One region of the Effusibacillus consociatus genome, then DNA from elsewhere that is predicted to be linked to it. Evidence: riboswitches for the same ligand, from Rfam matches in the RefSeq annotation. Region 1 holds a riboswitch; each other region holds the start of a gene.
What was found. A riboswitch is a leader RNA that binds a small molecule or an ion and turns the genes downstream of it on or off. The one in region 1 is predicted to bind cyclic di-AMP.

Region 1 (3,434 bases):
GCTTAAAATGTTCAGTGCGCGCGGCGACCGGTTTAAAGTTGAGATTATTAACGACCTTCCGGAAGACACTGTGCTATCGATCTACCACCAAGGGGAATTTACCGACCTTTGCACCGGGCCGCATCTGCCCTCCACCGGACGGATCAAGGCATTCAAGCTGCTTTCCATTGCAGGAGCCTATTGGCGTGGGAATGCGGAAAATGAAATGCTGCAGCGAATTTACGCAACTGCATGGCCAAAACAGTCCCAGTTGGAAGAATACCTGAAGCAGTTGGAAGAAGCGAAACGGCGTGATCATCGCCGTATCGGGAAAGAACTGAAGCTCTTTACATTGTCCAGAGAAGTCGGACAGGGACTTCCGCTCTGGCTGCCAAACGGTTCCCGCATTCGCCGGACAATCGAGCGTTACATCGTGGATCTCGAAGAAAGTCTCGGATACGAGCATGTCTATACTCCTCACTTGGCGAGCGTCGAACTGTACAAAATCTCAGGGCATTGGGATCACTATCACGAAGATATGTACCCGCCCATGAAAATGGACAATGAAGAGTTGGTTTTGCGTCCCATGAACTGCCCGCACCATATGATGCTTTATAAAAATGACATGCGGAGCTATCGTGATCTCCCTCTGCGCATTGCAGAACTCGGTATGATGCACCGTTACGAGATGTCCGGAACACTCTCGGGTCTGCAGCGGGTACGGGCGATGACCCTTAACGATGCGCATATTTTCTGTCGTCCGGATCAGATCAAGTCGGAGTTTCGTAAAGTTGTCGAATTGATTCAGCGTGTTTACAAAGACTTCCACATCCAGGATTATTGGTTCCGTCTGTCCTACCGCGATCCGAATAACACAGAGAAATACTTCCAGAATGACGAGATGTGGGAAAAGGCTCAATCCATGTTGAAAGAAGCGATGGATGAGATGGGACTTGAATATGTGGAAGCTGAGGGAGAAGCGGCTTTCTACGGCCCCAAGCTCGACGTGCAGGTAAAGACTGCAATCGGGAAGGAGGAAACCCTTTCGACTGCGCAGCTTGACTTTTTGCTGCCGGAACGATTTGGTTTGGAATATGTGGGAGAAGACGGCAAAATGCATCGCCCTGTTGTCATTCACCGTGGAATCCTGAGTACGATGGAACGGATGACCGCGTACCTGATTGAAGTGTATGAAGGGGCGTTCCCGACCTGGCTGGCTCCGGTTCAGGCAAAAATCCTGACGATCTCTCCTGCTTTTGAGGAGTATGCCCAGAAGGTGTACGAATATCTGAAGAGCAAGCGAATCCGGGTTGAACTTGATCATCGGAATGAAAAAATCGGCTACAAGATCCGCGAAGCACAGCTTCAGAAGGTTCCCTACATGCTCGTTGTCGGTGCTCAAGAAATGGAAACCGGAACAGTATCGGTGCGCAAGCGTGGAGTGGGAGACCAAGGTTCTTTATCAATTGAAGAAGCAGCAAACACAATTCTTGCAGAAATAGAAGAGAAGAAATAAGAGCAGGCAACTGGTGGTTTGGAGAACCGCCAGTTTTTTGTTTGCTTGCCTGATGTGTAGAAAACCGGAGATTTTCTGTGAAATTACAGGGTAACTTTGGGAAAACGGCGAATTCGGATGGTTTCTTGTGGGAAAAAGAGTGATGCAAGATTCGCTTCTTTAATTCGAAGGGAGTATGCTAAGTTCATTATGATTGAGGCCTAGTCCCGTTACGGGAGCGGAGGACCCACGTATTTGGGGTTAATCCTGCCGCAGTGCAGGAGGGATGTTGGTTTCCTTGCCATCCTACCCGTCAGCTAACTTCGTCGGCCAAAGCAAGGGAGATGAGCCTGAGCTTCGATACGGTGCGGTCTATCCCTTTTTTCAACAATTAACGGGAAGCTGCGCCGTTTTTTAATTGATGACAAGTATGGGTATTCTACTCAGGAATGGGTTTGTTTTGGAGGAACAGTTATGGCACAAACGATGCTCGAAAAGTGGTTGACCCCCGCCCGTATTTTGACAGTGGGGTTCGCAGCATTAATCCTGATTGGGGCAGTCCTGCTGAGTTTGCCGATCGCTTCCAAGAGCGGAGAGGGATTGAACTTTATTGACGCCCTGTTCACTGCCACCTCTGCCGTTTGCGTCACCGGATTGGTTGTAGTGGATACTTTGACCCAGTTTAATCTGTTTGGGCAGCTCGTGATCCTGTCTTTAATCCAGATTGGCGGGCTTGGTTTTATGACCGTGGCCACCTTTATCATCATTTTTACCGGAAGAAGGATTGGATTAAAAGAAAGACTGGTCATCCAAGAGGCCCTGAACGTCAATTCGATGGAGGGGGTTATTCGGCTTGCCCGCAATATTGTCTTAATCACACTTGGAATTGAACTGTTTTTCGCCGCGATTCTGGCATTCCGCTTTGCACTGGTGATGCCGATTGATCGGGCCATTTACTATGGGATTTTTCATGCAATTTCAGCTTTTTGCAACGCTGGTTTTGATTTGTTCGGGGATTTTAGAAGTCTTACCGGATTTGTCGATGATCCGACTGTCAATTTTGTAGTGATGTTGTTGATTATCCTTGGCGGGCTCGGATTTACGGTTATGGTTGACCTTTGGAAGGCGCCGAAACCGGAACGGTTATCACTTCATACAAAATTGGTCCTGATCATGACGAGTTCTTTATTACTTGTCGGAACGATTGGATACTTTCTGCTGGAAATGAACAATCCCAAAACGCTAGGGGCACTGGACTGGGAGGGAAAGATTCTGGCTTCCATGTTTGCTTCTACTACTGCAAGAACTGCCGGATACGCGACAATCGATTACGGATCCGTTTCCGACGCTTCCTTGCTTTGGACGATTCTGTTAATGTTTGTGGGGGCATCCCCCGGTTCAACCGGCGGCGGGATTAAAACAGTTACTACAATTGTGATCCTGCTCTATGTAGTCAGCGTAATTACGGGTAAAGACAGCACAGTGGCTTTCCGAAAACGAATCGACCCGAGAACCATTTATAAAGCGTTCGTTGTGGCTGTAATGGCAGCACTCCTGTTGATAGGTGTCACATTTGTACTCACATTAACCGAAGACAAAGAATTTATTCGACTTCTTTTTGAAGCCACATCGGCATTCGGAACCGTCGGGTTGTCGACTAATTTGACTCCCGAGCTTTCTCCCGTTGGAAGGCTTATTCTTATACTTACCATGTTTGCGGGACGAGTGGGACCCGTAACACTGGCGCTTGCATTGACAGTTCGTGCTCACGAGAAAGCGTTAATCAAATACCCGGAAGAAAAATTGTTTGTGGGCTGAGGAGGTTTATTCAATGAAACAATATGCGATCATAGGTATGGGGCGATTTGGTACCAGCGTTGCGAGAGAACTGTATGAAATGGGATATGAAGTATTGGGGATTGATTCCAATGAAGATCGCATCCATGATGCGGTGGACTAT
Region 2 (3,434 bases), on a different contig from region 1:
GACAAAACCTCATTGTATACACGAATTGTGTCTTGAATCATTTGATCGATCGAAAAGTATTCCTGCACTCTTCGTTTCCCCGCATCCCCCAATGCCAACTTGCGTTCCTCATCACAAAGCAGCTCTTGTATATACTGGCAAAGCATGACAGGGCTTTGCGCAGGGATTAAAGCACCACACTCATTTATTCCTATCCTTGAGGCTCCGATCACTTCCGGCAGGCCACCGACATTCGTTGCAATTACAGCTACCCCTTCGCGCATGGCCTCTAACACCGCCAACCCGAAACCTTCCCGATGGGAACTCTGTACGTAAAGATCAAATCCCGGGATCAATTGAGAAGCTTCCTCTACAGATCCCAACCAGCGAATCCGGGCTGCAAGATCGGAACAAAGCTCCTGTAACTCCTCTTTCTGCGGGCCATCACCGATAATTACGAGATAGGCCTCGTGCCCGAGATTGGTTAGCATCCGAAAAGCAAGCAGAAGATCCGCAACCCCTTTTTCCGGGATAAGACGAGCAATCGTACCGATCACAGCGACATTCTGCGGGACTTTCATCAAGTTTCGGGCTTCCGTTCGGCTGATCCGCTGTTTTGTGGGCGCCAGACCATTGTATACGATAGAGATTTTATCCGTACGCCGAACAATCTGCTGCTGCAATTGCTCAGCCAATGCATTAGAAACAGCGATGTAACGATCTGTCTGGCTTGAGAGCTTTCTTTCGATCGTAACGAATGTCGATCGCAGAATACGATTTGCGGGTTGGATAAAATTATGCACCGTGCAGATCAGGCGAGGCTTTCGCTTTGCCAATGCGGCTGCCGTTCTCCCGATCAGGGCCGATTTTGCTCCATGCATATGAAGGATGTCAATTGGATGTCTTTCAAGCTGCTGCCGAAGAGCGATGACAGATCGCATGTCCTCCCAGGGTTTTACACCGTCTTTCACTTCCAAAGCGATCTTGTGAACCCGCGAAGGCAATTGGCAAAATAACGCAGACTCTTCGGGGCATGCTACGATCGGCTCAATCTGATCGTGCGGCATCCCCCAGATAAGTTGTTTTACATGCTCCCGCATGCCTCCATCAGCCGGTCGAACGACATGCATGACTCGGATCGGCATCTGCTAATCACCTCGGACGCACCTTTTATCCAGTTAGAATACCCTTGCCTGTGGAAAATATTTCATTCACTGCTTTTCGGAGGCAATAAAAAAAGGCCTGCATGGGCAGACCCCAATATCCGGATTCGAGTTATTTCCCGAGAATCCGCACTTGAACGTTTTGAACTCCAAAATTCTTCAGGCTTTGTGCATCTGCATTGATATAAATATCAATTCGATTTCCGCGAACCGCCCCGCCAATGTCTTCAGCGACAGCCATGAAACCATTGGCCGGAAGATTCGGATGCTGGTAGCCTGAAACCCATACTCGTGTTCCCAGTGGAATCACTTTTGGATCCACTGCGATTACTCCTTGTCTTACAGTCGTCCCCGTATAAGTCTTGCCACCATATTTCCAGTTAATGTTGGCTGGACCATAAGCGGTGGCTTTCATTGTTAAAGACCCGGATCCGGTGGAAGAGGTTTGTTTGGGTGGAACGGACGCTTTCGGTTCGGACATTCCGCTGCGGCTCGCCAGAACCGGAGCGACTTGCGTCGGCTGCTGACCCGAGTTCTCTGCAGGCTCACCATTGTCTGTTTGTTGCACCGCTTGCTGTGATTCCGTTGTTGGTTGCCGGTTGTCGGCCTCGGCTTTGGCAGCACTTGATTCAGCGGGTTGGGCTTGACTGTTCCAGGCTCCATTCACCGTGAAACCGCTCACGAGCAATGCAGATACGATAAGGGCACCCAGTGATCCCTTTTTCCAAGGAAATTTCATATTCAATTTCGACACTCCTTCCAAGCCTCCGAAGTTAGCTGACGGGTTCGGGAGAAGGTTCCCGCGCGAATCCAGGGAACTTATTCCCCGCTGATCGCGATTCACCCCATTTAACCGGTTCCTCCGTACGCATGCTTTTTTTACCAAAAACCGGATGCGATTCGGCTTGCCAAATTCCCGTCTATTCTACTAGGGTTCATGAAAAGAGTCATTAGTGGATTGTTGGAAAAAAACGTCCGGAAATTCCCTCCGGACGTTAGACGACTTGTTACACGTTATACTTTGACGACTTTCACCAACTCGATGTCGGGGTCATCCGGTCCTTGAACCGGCAGGCCCGCTTTGATGTGTTCCCGAATGTAGTCAATATTCTCTTTTGTGACGATTTCACCGGGCAAAAGAATCGGAATCCCCGGCGGGTAGACCATTACCAATTCGGCAAACGTTCTTCCGACCGCCTCATCGAATGGTACCACTTCCGTCTCGGAATAAAAAGCTTCACGCGGGGACATTGCCAGTTTCGGGATCTCCGGAAGGTGAACTTGAACAATCTGTTTGCCCGCTTGGTACACATGACGTTCCGCAATTCTGCGCAGCGCTTTTAAGAGGGCATCAACTGTTTCTTTTGTATCCCCGACCGTGACGATGCACAGGATGTTATACAGGTCGGACAGTTCCACTTCAATGTTGAATTCTTCCCGCAGCACACGTTCCACATCGTGTCCGCTGATTCCCAGGTCTTTGACTGAAATCGTCAGCTTCAGAGGATCCATATCATAAATCGAAGAATTGTGCAGGATCTCTCTCCCAAAACAATAAAGTCCTTCCATCTTGTTAATCTCATCCCTTGCATATTCAGCAAGGGAAATGGCTTCCTCCAACATTTCGTGTCCGTGAATCGCCAGGTTTTTGCGTGCCGTATCAAGCGAAGCCAACAGCAAATACGAAGTGGACGTAGTCGTCAGCATGGACAAGATCGATTGGACATGATCCGGATTGACCAGACCTTCTTTTACATTCAAAACCGAACTTTGTGTCATGGAGCCACCCAGCTTGTGAACGGAGGTTGCCGCCATGTCCGCCCCGGCCTGCATAGCGGAGAGAGGCAGTTTTTCGTGAAAATGAATATGCACTCCGTGCGCCTCGTCGACCACTACAGGCACTCCCCGATCGTGAGCCAATTCGACAATCGATTTCAAGTCGCAGGAAATGCCGAAATAAGTGGGGTTAATGAGCAATACCCCCTTTGCGTCAGGGTGTTCATCAAGAGTTCGGCGAACCGTATCATAAGAAACCCCATGCGCTATCCCGAAGTTCGGATCCAGTTCCGGATGCATGAATACCGGTTCCGCTCCGGACAGAATAATAGCAGCCGAAACTGATTTATGGACGTTGCGAGGCACAAGAATTTTGTCTCCCGGTCCGACCACGGACATAATCATCGTGATGATCGCACCGGTTGTCCCTTGCACGGTAAAAAATGTATAGTCAGCGCCAAATGCTTTTGCAGCAAGCTCCTGAGCGTCCCGAATAATTCCCTTCGGACTATGGAG
Region 3 (3,434 bases), on a different contig from region 1:
AACAGCAATCCGACGATTGTGAATGCCTCCAGGTAACGGAACGATTGCGAACCAATGATTTTTGCGGTTTGCATCAGTTCCACCACGGTGATTGTGGAAAGTAAAGGAGTTTCTTTAAACATGACAATCAGATAATTCCCAAGCATGGGAGTGACGGGACGAATCGCCTGCGGAAGGACAATTCTCATCCAAGTTTGAATCTTCGAGAAATTGAGTGCCGTAGCCGCCTCCCACTGCCCGCGGGGAACATCGTTGATTCCCGCCCGGTAGACTTCGGACAAATACGTGCTGTAATGAACGCCCAAGCCCAACACACCAATTGTGAATGCAGATAACTCGATTCCGTAAAACGGGAGTGCAAAGTACAAAAAATACAATTGAATCAACAGGGGAGTGCTGCGTATAAACTCCACTATTCCAGCTGTAGCCAAGGAAAGTGCCTTAAATCTTGACCTCCGCCCAAAAGCGAACAGCAATCCCAAAATTGCAGCCATAACGAACCCCAGCAGTGTGGCGGAAATCGTGATTCCAATCACATCAAACAATTTCGGCAAAATCGACAGAGCAAAATCCCAATTCCACATGGTTTACACCCTCCCTGCGGTGACTTTCCGTTCAATCCAACGGACTGCCAGTGTCAGGGAATATGCCAGCACAAAGTAGATTCCAAGCATGCAAGCAAAGATCTCGGGCGTTCTTGAAATATCAAAGGTCCGAAGCATCATCCCTTTAAAAGTCAGGTCGGTAAGTGTAATCAATGAGACGAGGGACGTGCCTTTAAGCAGCTCTATCAACAGATTGCCGAAAGCAGGCAGCATTATCATAAACGCTTGCGGAAGAATAATACGTCTCATTCGTTGCACTGGTGTCATATTCAACGCAATTGCCCCCTCGGTCTGCCCCTTTGGCACTGCAAGGATGGAACTGCGAACCACTTCTGACCCGTAGGCTCCATAATTCAGGGCCAATGCCACTACGCCAGCCGCCATAGGCGACAACTCGATCCCGAGCATCGGTAATGCAAAGAATAGCCAAAACAACTGGACGAGCAGAGAAGTACCGCGAAAAACTTCAACATAAAAAGCCGTTATGATCCGGACTGGCGAATACTTTGAAAGCCGACCGAATCCCGCAACAAAAGCCAAAACGAGTGCGACGCCGGCTGATAGACCGGTAATCTGAATTGTTACGGCAGCTCCTTCCAGAAGAGGCGGCAGCAGATCTAAAGTTGAAATAATCGATGCCACTCCTTTCGTTCAAAACGTAAAACTTTATGGTTTGGAAAGCTGTTCTGCAGTTACATCCCCAGGAAGTTCCTGTTCAGTGAATCCGAATGGCTTAAGAATTTTAAGCAGTTCACCGGACTCCTTCAACTTGGCCAGCTCCCGGTTAAATGCCTCGCGGAAATCGGCATCTTCTTTTCGAAAAGCGGCAGCTCCATACCCTCGTACACTTTTGCCGTCTATCACCGGTTGTTTGAAATCCATAACCCTTTCAATATTGGAATCTTTAGCCGATTCCATTACGGCTTGCAAAGACGGCCCCGTCATTGTAATGGCGTCAACACGACCCGCTTGCAGAGCTGCAATCGCAGAAGCTTGATCCGACACAATCACGATACGATCTTCCGGAACACCCGATTTTTTCAGGTACTCCAATTCAATTGCTCCTCCCATCACCCCCACTTTTGCCTTCGAGTTGGAAGCAATGTCCTGATAACTGTGCAAACTGAGCGGGTTCCCCTGCTTAACAGCCAACGCTTCCCCGATGCTGTATTCCGGATTGGCAAAGTCGACCTCCTTTGCGCGTTCCGGTGTAATGTACATCCCTGCTGTGATAATATCGAAGCGTTTTGCTTTGAGCCCCGGAATCAGCGAACCAAATTCGGTCAGGACAGGTCTCATTTCATTGATTCCCAAATTTTTCAGTACAGCACGAGCCACTTCAACCGCTTCACCTGTCAGTTTCCCGTCTGGGGTCGCATATGCGTACGGCTTTTCGTTAGCAAACCCTACTGTTACATATCCCTCTTTCTTTGCACGTTCTAGCGCAGACTCCCCGGATGAATTTCCCCCGCCGGTTTTTACAGAGATGCCGCAGCCTGCGAGCAGCAGCCCCGCTGACAGAATCCCGGTAAGCAGTACTGTCATTCCTGTTCTTTTCAAGAGATTTCTACCCCTTTCAACTGATATTTTTGTGAAAAAAAAGACCAATACAAACTTTCTCCCGGAACCGAAGTTCCAAGGAAAAAGTCTGTATTGGTCCACCTAAAACACAATTTCCAGGCAGTCGAGGAATAAGTGAACGAATCCAGACATGACCTGCCGGTAGCAGATCCCTTGGATCTTCCCTGCTTAGCCGACGAGGTTAGCTGACGGGTAGGATGGCAGAGAAGTTCTTCCCACATCCCTCCTGGATTCGAGTCCAGGATTAACCCCCAAAAAAACCTTGGTTCCCCCGCTTCCTTTTTTCAAAGAAATTAGGCTTGGTATTTACTTAATCCATAAGCAAAACAAATGAAAAGTGATTCACGTTATTCGCTTTTTTTATAGTACCATAGTTATCACTATCACTCACCCTTGATAAATTCTGAATATATCGCCAGATCCCCACTCACATTGGATGAGGGAAAATTAACAGCCAGATCCCTATCTTTCCTCCCATATCGTTCCATATCCTAGGCTGTCCTACCCGAAGACAACGTTGACCAAAACAAAAAGACGCCCGAAGTATCGGACGTTTTTGTTGAACGACAATCTCCCTTGATTGATAGCAACTCTTACTTGATCGCTTCACGAAGTGATTTGCCCGGTTTAAAAGTAGGCACCTTCGTTGCTGCAATATCGATTTCTTCGCCGGTCTGAGGATTGCGGCCCTTACGAGCTGCACGCTCCCTGGTTTCAAAGTTTCCAAAACCGATCAGTTGTACCCTGTCACCCTTCACCAGTGCTTCCATAATGCTTTCAAATACGGCATCTACTGCCCGTGCCGCATCTTTCTTCGTAAGTTCGGATTTCTCTGCTACTGAGTTCACAAGATCTGCTTTATTCATGATCCTACACCCCCTCTCCTGGGTTCTCTATTTAAGCAGTATTACTTGTGTATCCAATTTTGATGCAAATATACATAAACAGGATGAAAAATATAGAAATTCCGTATTTCCCTCTCCATTAAAAAAAGAAAGGCTCAAGCCAGCCCTTCTTTTTTCGCACAGACAGTACTGTTTTCTTAAAGGATAATCGCAATCAATCCGCCGCTTCCTTCATTGATGATTCGCTCCAGCGTTTCCTTCAATTTGTACTGGGCGTTTTCGGGCATCATGGCCAATTTGGCAGAGATCCCCTCACGCACAATGGCCGACAAAGATTTTCCAAAGATATCCGAATCCCAAATCTTGAGAGGATCTTCTTCAAAATCCTGCATCAGATAACGAA
Region 4 (3,434 bases), on a different contig from region 1:
TGAACTGGTTATCCAATACCTGCAGACGCGTAACCGAAAAGCGGTTCTTAACGAATAACAAAGAAGTGGTTGCAGTTTATTCTGCAACCACTTCTTTGTTATGCTTTACTCATGCAAATGGTAAGGCAAGGTTGCAACAACGACATTCTTCCGCCCCAAAAGCTTAGACCGAATTCGGAACGCAGACTGGTTGTGAAGCACACGATGCCAGAACTTCTTGGGGACAAACTGCGGCAACAACACCATAACCGTATCGTTTGGATCTACACGGCAATCGACCCGCTCCACAAATTCGACAAGAGGTTCGACGATGGTTCGATATCTGGATACGAAGGTTACAAGCCGAACCCCAGAGTTCCATTGCTCCCATTTTTCCTTCATTTGATCTGCCTCTTCCTCAGAAAACGCCACGTAAAAAGCAACTACTCTCGGAGAGAGTGTCTTGGCATAAGCAATGGTCGATGCGACGACTCGATGGATTCCTGCAACAGGTACAATTATGACGGATTCTTTTTGAGGAAGGGGATCCTTTAAATCAATCCGCAATTGAGTTCCCACTGCTTCGTAATGACGGTGGATTTTGGTAATTACCCATAGCAAAATAGGTGTCAAGACGATCACGATCCATGCGCCTTCCGAAAATTTGGTGACGCTGAAAATCATTAGCACAACAAACGTAACAACAGCTCCAACTCCATTTATGAACACCCGGCGCTGCCATCCTTTATTCCGTTCTCGCACCCATTTTAGAATGAGTCCGCTCTGTGCCATGGTAAACGATAAAAATACCCCAATTGCGTAGAGCGGGATCAGAAGATCCGTTTTTCCGTTGAACAGGATCAACAGGAGACTGGATAACACACCTAACGTAATAATCCCATAATTGTAGGCTAAACGGTCCCCTCGATGGGCAAACATTCGCGGGAAGTTTTTGTCCTGCGCCATAATCGAAGCAAGAATCGGAAAGCCGCTAAAACTGGTGTTAGCTGCTAATACCAAAATCAACATTGTGGCGATTTGAATAGCGAAATACATTCCGCCTCGTCCAAATGCGTTCTCCGCAACCATCGACAGCACAGAAGTGTGCCCTTTCGGATCCGGGTGGACACCGTAAGCTAATGAAAAGATGGTTACCCCGCCAAAGATTACCGCCAATAACATCCCTAATGTAAGCATTGTAAGTTTCGCGTTGCGCTGCGAAGGGGTTCGAAAGTGCGGTACAGCGTTGGAAATTGCCTCTATACCCGTAACCGCCGAACAACCGGAAGAAAAAGCTTTCAGCAGGACAAACAACGTCAACCCGGAAGGGATTGTGGTCGGAGGAGCAATCTGTTGCACGGAATGCCCCGAACCCGTCAGCAAGTCGAAAGCACCTTTTCCCACTAGAGAAAGCATACAAAAGATAAACAAATAGGTTGGCAAAGCGAAAACTGTTCCCGCTTCAGATGTGCCTCGGAGATTCATCCAAACCATGATCCAGACAAGAGCTACAGCTATCGGTATTACATACGGTATTGTTACTGGAAATGCGGACGTGATTGCTTGAACTCCGGCTGCTATGGAAACAGCCACTGTTAATACATAATCAATTAACAGAGAGACACCCGCCAGACGTCCCCACATAGGTCCCAAGTTTGTCTTGGCTACCATGTAAGCGCCGCCTCCTTGCGGATACGCGTCAATTACTTGACGGTAGCTGACAACCAAGACTCCGATAAGTAAAATAATCGCCGTTGCAATGGGTAACGAAAAAGAGAACGCCACGGCTCCGACGGTAGCCAATTCAAGCAGAATCTGTTCCGTTCCGTACGCAACAGATGAAAGAGCGTCTGACGATAAAATCGGCAACGCCTTCCACACCGGCATTTTTTCTGATTCGATCTCGGTGGACTTCAAGGGTCGTCCAATCAGGATTCTTCTGAGTCTTTGGCTCTCCATTAATCTTTTGCCTCCCAAGAGCTTCCGCTTAATTACGTAGTTAGAATACCCTAAACGGACTGCTCCAAATTCTTTAATACACATAAACCTACAGATTTTCATAAATCCGTCACATCAGCGAAATAAAAAGAACCGACACCTACTTTTCCTTAAGAACCGAAGCTCCACAGAAAAAGTCTGTATCGGTCCACCGCATACCCAAGAAACCACTCCCGTTTCTCCAGTACGTAGTCAACCAAGACCGTTACCTAACCAGTTAAAGTGCGATAAAAAATAAAAAAGACCATCGCAAACGAATTGGATAGGCCAATGGACCTTCCCTGCTTTAGCTTACGAAGTTAGCTGACGGGTAGGATGGCAGAGAAGTTCATCTCATCCCTCCTGATCATTCAGGATTAACCCCACGTGATTGGTTCCTCCGCTCCTGGCTGCTGCCAGAATTAGGCTAGATTCAATTGTTGTTATGATACTACTTGGATTTGAAAATATTTGCACGTGTGTTTTTTGTGAAAAAAGACCCGCTTTTCACTTCAAATACACACAAATAAGTGATTTAAGACCATTAATCTTATGATAGCTCTTTTTTCATGATTCTCATTCTTTCTGTAAACATCTTTCGTTCTGTCAAAGAATATAATTGTTTTAATATGGGTGAAATAGATGATAGCATTCACCTAAGTCACAGTCTTGGCGAATGCCAAGTTTTCTGTATGTTATAATGGGAAAAACTGCATATGCAGCTGTATGGATCGAATAGGAGGATGATACATATGACCGTTGCCACAAACCGGCTTCCCAAAAGAAATGAAATTCCGGACGAAATGAAATGGAAGTTGGAAGATATCTATGCTTCAACCGAAAAGTGGGAGCAGGATTATCAGGAGATCAAGAGTCACATCGTAAAGATCCAGGGATTTGAAGGGAAATTGGCCGAATCGGCGCAGAATCTGCTTGATTGTCTCAAGGTCCAGGACCAACTGGCTGAGAAAATGGGCCGACTTTATGCCTATGCCCGCATGCGCCGCGATGAGGACAATACAAACACGGTTTACCAAGCCCTTACAGACCGTGCGGCTACACTTAGTGTACAAGCGTCCAGTGCAACCGCTTTTATCACGCCGGAGATTTTATCCATTCCGGAAGAAACCCTTAAGAGGTTCATGTCTGAAGAAACGGGTTTAGAACTTTATCACTTTGTGATTCACGAAATACTGCGTTCCAAAGAACATATTCTGTCACCTGTTGAAGAACTGCTCCTGGCTCAAGCGGGGGAGTTAGCCCAAGGTCCGGGGACAATCTTCGGAATGCTGAACAATGCTGACATCAAATTTCCAACTATCAAAGATGAAAACGGCTATGAGATTGAACTGACAAAGGGCCGATATATCCAGCTCCTGGAGAGCAAAGACCGTCGGGTAAGAAAAGATGCGTTCGAAGCGCTCTACGAAACGTACCGCAAGCAAAAGAACACGCTGGCCGCTATATTGCATGCAAGT

Region 2: it holds a riboswitch for cyclic di-AMP, as region 1 does, so the genes downstream of both, ACFO8Q_RS01665 (3D domain-containing protein) here and ACFO8Q_RS06040 (TrkH family potassium uptake protein) in region 1, are expected to answer to the same signal.
Region 3: it holds a riboswitch for cyclic di-AMP, as region 1 does, so the genes downstream of both, ehuB (ectoine/hydroxyectoine ABC transporter substrate-binding protein EhuB) here and ACFO8Q_RS06040 (TrkH family potassium uptake protein) in region 1, are expected to answer to the same signal.
Region 4: it holds a riboswitch for cyclic di-AMP, as region 1 does, so the genes downstream of both, ACFO8Q_RS08205 (APC family permease) here and ACFO8Q_RS06040 (TrkH family potassium uptake protein) in region 1, are expected to answer to the same signal.

Annotation. Positions count from the first base shown of each region.
Region 1 is NZ_JBHSHC010000034.1:2,022-5,455, forward strand. It holds gene thrS (threonine--tRNA ligase) at 1-1,495, shown strand, start outside; cyclic di-AMP (ydaO/yuaA leader) riboswitch at 1,683-1,821, shown strand; gene ACFO8Q_RS06040 (TrkH family potassium uptake protein) at 1,949-3,292, shown strand; gene ACFO8Q_RS06045 (potassium channel family protein) at 3,306-3,434, shown strand, end outside.
Region 2 is NZ_JBHSHC010000013.1:15,419-18,852, reverse strand. It holds gene ACFO8Q_RS01670 (glycosyltransferase) at 1-1,124, opposite strand, end outside; gene ACFO8Q_RS01665 (3D domain-containing protein) at 1,255-1,881, opposite strand; cyclic di-AMP (ydaO/yuaA leader) riboswitch at 1,889-2,058, opposite strand; gene ACFO8Q_RS01660 (aminotransferase class I/II-fold pyridoxal phosphate-dependent enzyme) at 2,157-3,434, opposite strand, start outside.
Region 3 is NZ_JBHSHC010000112.1:237,994-241,427, reverse strand. It holds gene ehuD (ectoine/hydroxyectoine ABC transporter permease subunit EhuD) at 1-584, opposite strand, end outside; gene ehuC (ectoine/hydroxyectoine ABC transporter permease subunit EhuC) at 588-1,247, opposite strand; gene ehuB (ectoine/hydroxyectoine ABC transporter substrate-binding protein EhuB) at 1,272-2,150, opposite strand; cyclic di-AMP (ydaO/yuaA leader) riboswitch at 2,342-2,496, opposite strand; gene ACFO8Q_RS16170 (HU family DNA-binding protein) at 2,780-3,052, opposite strand; gene spoIVA (stage IV sporulation protein A) at 3,229-3,434, opposite strand, start outside.
Region 4 is NZ_JBHSHC010000053.1:27,833-31,266, forward strand. It holds gene ACFO8Q_RS08200 (TRAP transporter permease) at 1-58, shown strand, start outside; gene ACFO8Q_RS08205 (APC family permease) at 106-1,938, opposite strand; cyclic di-AMP (ydaO/yuaA leader) riboswitch at 2,252-2,395, opposite strand; gene pepF (oligoendopeptidase F) at 2,709-3,434, shown strand, end outside.